DNA from 2 places in the Halomonas sp. B23F22_20 genome. Region 2 is predicted to be linked to the other one. Evidence: predicted binding sites of a transcription regulator. Region 2 holds the regulator's gene; the other holds the start of a gene.
What was found. Region 2 encodes PhoB, which activates phosphate uptake and scavenging genes when phosphate is short. Its sites were predicted from a motif close to TGTCATANNNNTGTCANA; they were not measured.

Region 1 (3,264 bases), on a different contig from region 2:
TTCCTCGAGACAGTCGAGAAGGCCGGCGAGCATGGCGACGCCTTCGGCTACCGCACCGTCAACTCGGATGCCCTGGGCTGGATCATTGCCCGCGCCACGGGGAGACACGTGGCCGACTGGCTGGGCGAGCGAGTCTGGTCGAAGCTGGGTGCCGAACGCGAGGCCTTCTTCACCGTGGACTCGATCGGCACCCCCTTCGCCGGCGGCGGTTTCAACGCGACCCTACGCGACCTGGGGCGCCTGGGGCAGTTGCTCCTCGACGGTGGCCGACTGCACGGGGAGGCCCTGCTTCCCGCCGCCGCGATCGAGCGCATTCGCCGGGGAGGCAGTCGCAGCGCTTTCGCCAAGGCCGGATTCGGCGGCCTCGACGGCTGGAGCTATCGCAGCATGTGGTGGATCAGCCATGACGATCATGGCGCCTTCGCCGCCCGCGGGGTTCACGGCCAGACGATCTGGATCGATCCGACGGCCGACATGGTCATCGTGCGGCTGGCCTCGCATCCCGTTGCCGCCAATGCCGCCAACGATCCGACCTCCTTGCCCGCCTACCGGGCACTGGCCGACTATCTGCTGGAAACACCGGCGGCCCCGTGAGCCTTGCCGAGTCTTCGCGAGCGGCCCGCCCCGTGTCATCCACTCCGACGCCGCCCTGGCGGCGGTGGCCCTCGAGATAGCCGGCCGGCTCGAAGACCTGGGCATGTAGATAATCGTTGCTGATGTCGATCACCTGCCCCGTCGGGTGAATGCTCATCGGCCATGCTGGACGCTCCGCCCCGGACGGCGTCGTTTTCACGCTAGTCGCGGCCCTGCGGGGCGGCGCTGAGCGTCAGCTCGATGGCATCGTGACGCCAGTACTCGTCGTCGCAGTCCACGGCCCGGCCATTCTGGTCGTGATTGATGCGGGTGATACGCTGCGCCGGGCTGCCGGGCGCGGCGCGCAACGCCTCGGCGGCCCGCCCGCCGAGCACGGTGGAGCCCAGCTCGAAGCCGACCCGGCTGACGCGGATGGCATACTCCCGGCGATAGAGGTCGGTCAGCGAGCGGGCCGCCAGATCGAAGTCGAGGATGCCGGGGAAGCACTCGGGCCTCAGGTGATGCTCCACGTAGAGCACCGGCCGACCGTCGATCCGTCGGGCCCGGACGATCCGCTGGACCGGCGCCCCCACTACCAGTCCCAGTCGCCGCGCCACCACCGCCGTCGCCGGCACCTCGCGGGCCTCGAGCAGCGTCGTCTCGGCGCGGCGCTGCTGGGACTCGACCATCTCGCGAAACGGCAAGCAGGCTAGCAGGTCGTAGCGCAGCCGCGGCGGCGAGACGAACCAGCCACGCCGATTCTCCCGATAGATGCGCCCCTCGGCCTCCAGCTGGGTCAGCGCCTCGCGCAGGGTGATCCGGGTGGTGGCGAAGCGCGCCATCATCTGCCGCTCCGAGGGCAGGCGATCGCCGGCCGGCGGCGCCTCCGCCAGCATGGCCAGCAGGGCCTGGTGCAGACCACGCGCCTGGGGCGTCAGGACGGCATCCGGCGCAGTGGAACGGCTCTCGGCGGAAGAGGGCATGGCAAGGGCTCGCTGGCTGAACATCTGGTCTAGATCAATATTGCCACGACAGGGGAGATGGCAAAACGGCGGCAGTCTAGCGAAGGCCGGATGTCAGCCTGATGACAGCCGGCACATGACGAAAAAATCGCGAAAACAAGAGAGTAATGACCGGACACGGTCCTGCCATCGAACTGACACCGCGGCGTCATGTTCGGCGCCTAGAGTGCGCCCTGTCGGCCAAACTGAACTAGACCAGATGACCGGCTTCCCGAGTATCGCCACATCCGTTAACCGCATGGAGCCTCGCCGTGAAACCGTCTCGTCCGCTGCTTACCCGTCTTGCCCTGGGCTGCGCCCTGGGCACCACCCTCGTCGCCGGCCCGGCCCTGGCCGATGATGCCGAGCTGTCCGCCCTGATCGAGGCCGCCCAGGCGGAAGGCCGCGTCGACAGCGTCGGCATGCCCGACACCTGGGCCAACTGGCAGGACACCTGGGCCGACCTGGAGACCGAGTACGGTCTCGCCCACATGGACACCGATATGAGCTCCGCCGAGGAGGTCGCCAAGTTCAAGGCCGAGGGCGAGAACGCCACCGCCGACATCGGCGACGTGGGCTTCGCCTTCGGTCCGATCGCCGTCCAGCAGGGGGTCACCCAGCCCTACAAGCCCACCACCTGGGACGAGATTCCCGACTGGGCGAAGGACGAGGACGGCCACTGGATGCTGGGCTACACCGGCACCATCGCGCTGATGATCAACAAGGACCTGGTGCCCGAGGCGCAGCGCCCCACCGCCTTCGCCGACCTGAGCGAGGGTGACTACGCGGTCTCGGTGGGCGCCGTGGGCCAAGCCTCCCAAGCCAACAACGCCGTGCTGGCCGCCGCCTACGCCAACGGCGGCGATGAGGGCGACCTGGCCCCGGGCCTGGCGGTGTTCGCCGAGCTGGCCGAGCAGGGACGCCTCTCCCTGGCCGAGCCGAGCATCGCCAACCTGGAGAAGGGCGAGGTCGAGGTGGCCCTGCTGTGGGACTTCAACGCCCTGAACTACCGTGACCGGATCGACCGCGACACCTTCGAGGTGGTGATTCCCGCCGACGCCTCGGTGACATCCGGCTATGCCACCATCATCAACCGGCACGCCTCACACCCGAATGCCGCCAAGCTGGCCCGGGAATACATCCTCTCCGACCAGGGCCAGTTCAACCTGGCCGAGGGCTATGCCCGCCCGATCCGCGCCGAGCACCTGACCCTGCCCGAGGCGATCGCCGCCAAGCTGCTGCCCAACGCGCAGTACGCCAACGCCCGGCCGATACAGGACTTCGCCGCCTGGGAGCAGAGCGCCCGCGAACTGCCGCGCCAGTGGCAGTCCCGGGTACTGATCCACCAGCAGTAATCCCGCGCCCCGTCCACCATCGCCGCTTCCCACCCCGGGAAGCGGCCCGGAGTCCGTCATGTCACACCGCGTGATCCTGGTCGTCCTCGACGGCCTCAACCATGCCGTCGGCCGGCATGCCATGGGGCACCTGCACGCCCTGTGCGAGGCCGGCCGCGGCAGCTACCACAGCCTGGACTGCGAGCTGCCGGCCATGTCGCGACCGCTCTACGAATGCCTGCTCACCGGCGATCGGCCCGTGGATTCCGGGGTGGTCCACAACCAGGTGGTACGCCGCTCTCGCGGCACGAGCCTGTTCGACCTGGCGGTACGCCAGGGCCGGCGCACCGCGGCAG
Region 2 (3,264 bases):
TCTGATTCGTTGAATAGCGGGCTATTCGCTTCATCAGATCGATAAACTTGTCGCGAAATCCATGATTCTCGCGACGATCGATCAAATCCGACAGGCTCCCAGGCATCGACTGAAACCCGTGTCGTCCGACCCGACCCATCGAGAAGAGACCCGAATGGAACGTTCGCTGATGCGCCCCAGGGGGCTGGCCCGGCTGCCCGATTTCCTGCACCTGACCCGGCTCGACCGCCCCATCGGCACCTGGCTGCTGATGTGGCCGACACTATGGGCCCTCTGGGTGGCCGCCGAGGGGATTCCCGAGCGACGGCTGCTGCTGATCTTCGTCGCCGGCGTCTATCTGATGCGCGCCGCGGGCTGCGTGGTCAACGACTACGCCGACCGCCACTTCGACGGCCATGTCAAACGCACCAAGGACCGCCCCCTGGCCACCGGGCGCATCAGCGAGGGCGAAGCCAAGGCGCTGTTCGTGTCCCTGGTGCTGGCAGCCTTCGCGCTGGTGTGGTTCACCAACCCCTTCACCGTGATGCTCTCGGTGGGCGGCATCATCCTGGCCTTCGTCTACCCCTTCATGAAGCGCTATACCCACCTGCCCCAGGTGGTACTGGGGGCGGCCTTTTCATGGGCGATCCCCATGGCCTTTGGCGCGGTGCTCGGTCATCTGCCTCTCGAGGCGTGGCTGCTGTTCGCCGCCAACGTGCTGTGGACCGTGGCCTATGACACCGAGTACGCCATGGTCGACCGCGACGACGACTTGCGCATCGGCATAAAGTCCACCGCGGTGCTGTTCGGCCGCGCCGACAAGCTGATCATCGGCCTGCTGCAGCTGGCGACCCTCGCCCTGCTGGCCTGGGCCGGGCAGCGGCTCGAACTGGGCGGTTTCTTCTGGCTGGGGCTCGCCGCCATGGCGGCCACCTTCGTCCACCAGCAGCGACTGATCCGCCATCGAGAACGCGAGCGCTGCTTCCAGGCCTTCCTCAACAACCACTGGTCGGGACTGCTGCTATTCGCCGGTATCGCGCTCTCGCTATGGCCCGGTATGGGCGCCTGACAGACGACGGCTGTCACGGTATTGTCACAAGGACATGCTGTCATCGTCACCAACCTGTCATTGACCTTGACCATGAGGCCCCGGGATGACCGCCAAGACCGTACTGATCGTCGATGATGAGGCGCCGATCCGCGAAATGATCGCCGTGGCGCTGGAGATGGCCGACTATCGCGTCCTCGAGGCGGACAATGCCCAGGCCGCCCATGCCATCGTCGTCGACCACCAACCCGACCTGGTGCTGCTGGACTGGATGATGCCCGGCACCAGCGGTATCGAGCTCGCCCGCCGGCTCAAGCGCGAGGAGAGCACCGCCGAGCTTCCGATCATCATGCTCACCGCCAAGGGCGAGGAGGACAACAAGATCCAGGGGCTGGAATCGGGAGCCGACGACTACATCACCAAGCCTTTCTCCCCGCGGGAGCTGGTGGCCCGCCTGAAGGCGGTGCTGCGCCGGGCCACTCCGCGAGGCGTCGAGGAGCCGGTGGAAGTCGAGGGGCTGATGCTCGACCCGGTGAGCCACCGCGTCAGCATCGACGGCCATTCCCTGGAGATCGGCCCCACCGAGTATCGGCTGCTGCAGTTCTTCATGACCCATCAGGAACGCGCCTACACCCGCGGCCAGTTGCTCGACCAGGTATGGGGCGGCAACGTCTACGTCGAGGAGCGCACGGTGGACGTACATATTCGCCGCCTGCGCAAGGCCCTGGGCGAACCGCACCAGCAGCTGATCCAGACCGTGCGCGGTACCGGCTACCGCTTCTCCACCAAGGGCTGACGTGGGCCGGCTGTGGCGACGCGAACTGTGGCGGCTGGGGGCCCTGGTGGCCGCCGGCGCCCTGGTCGGCTGGCCCTTCGCCCTGATCGGCGTCGGCATCGCCGTGGGGCTGGGCCTGTATCTTTTCTATCATCTGCGCCAGCTGCACGCCCTGCAGGAATGGCTGACCCACCATCCCCATGACGAGCCCCCTGCAGCATCCGGACTGTGGGGCGAACTGTTCGACAGGCTATACCGCTACCAGAAAGGCCAGCGCATCACCCAGCGGCGCCTGCGCGATACCCTGCGGCGCATCCAGGAGTCTTCCGAGGCCATGCGCGACAGCGTGGTGATGCTCGACCGCCACGGCGACATGGAGTGGTGGAACAGCGCCGCCGAGCGCATGCTGGGCCTGCAACCGGCTCACGACCGAGGCCAGCACATCACCAACCTGCTGCGCGACCCGCGCTTCGTCGACTACTTCCACGCCCGGGCCTACCGCGAGCCGCTGACGCTGTCGTCGCCGATCGACGAGAACATGATCCTGCAGTTTCAGATCACCCTGTACGGCGACGACGAGCGGCTACTGATGGCCCGCGACATCACCCGCCTTCACCGACTCGAGCAGATGCGCCGCGACTTCGTGGCCAACGTCTCCCACGAGCTGCGCACCCCGCTCACCGTGCTGGCAGGCTACCTCGAGACTTACGGCGACATGGCCGAGCTGCTGCCCGATCGGCTCGCCCGGGGCATCGGACAGATGCAGAGCCAGACCCAGCGCATGCAGAACCTGGTCAACGACCTGCTGCTGCTGTCGCGCCTGGAGAATGACCGGGGCGGCCAGGACGACGTTCGTCTCGACCCGGCCAGCCTGCTCGAGGCAGTGCGCCGCGACGCCGAGGTGCTGTCCGACGGTCGGCACCGGTTCGAGGTCGAGGTCGAGGAGCCCCGCGGCTTGCTCGGCTCAGAGAAGGAACTGCACAGCGCCGTTTCCAACCTGGCCTTCAACGCCGTGCGCTACGCCGGCGAGGACAGCCGCATCGTACTACGCTGGCGCCCCTGGCAGGGCGGCGCCTGCCTGGAGGTGGAAGACGACGGCGAAGGCATCGATCCGCTGCACATCCCGCGGCTGACCGAGCGTTTCTACCGCGTCGACAAGGGCCGCAGCACCGCCACCGGCGGCACCGGCCTGGGGCTGGCGATCGTCAAGCATGTGCTGCTGCGACACGGCGCCCGACTGGAGATCGACTCGCGTCTCGGCGAGGGCGCGACCTTCCGCTGCATCTTCCCCGCCGAGCGCCTGACCGCAGCCACTGCTGCGGGGGAGGAGTCGACTTTGGGCCTGCCCCGATCCGGCAACGCTCGCTGATTCGGCGCTCGCTTCCGCGCAACTATCCACAACCCAAAGCGCACGACGGCTGTGGATAAGCCGAGGCCACACCGCCCTCCAGCCTTCACCGTA

Region 1: the regulator PhoB is predicted to act here: its motif matches at 1,646-1,663, upstream of ACGTN6_RS15370 (UTRA domain-containing protein).

The regions. Positions count from the first base shown of each region.
Region 1 is NZ_JBIEKH010000018.1:61,135-64,398, reverse strand. It holds gene ACGTN6_RS15375 (serine hydrolase domain-containing protein) at 1-594, shown strand, start outside; gene ACGTN6_RS15370 (UTRA domain-containing protein) at 795-1,556, opposite strand; gene ACGTN6_RS15365 (ABC transporter substrate-binding protein) at 1,847-2,929, shown strand; gene ACGTN6_RS15360 (alkaline phosphatase family protein) at 2,988-3,264, shown strand, end outside.
Region 2 is NZ_JBIEKH010000004.1:66,402-69,665, reverse strand. It holds gene ubiA (4-hydroxybenzoate octaprenyltransferase) at 155-1,048, shown strand; gene phoB (phosphate regulon transcriptional regulator PhoB) at 1,134-1,823, shown strand; gene phoR (phosphate regulon sensor histidine kinase PhoR) at 1,825-3,171, shown strand; gene cysZ (sulfate transporter CysZ) at 3,257-3,264, opposite strand, start outside.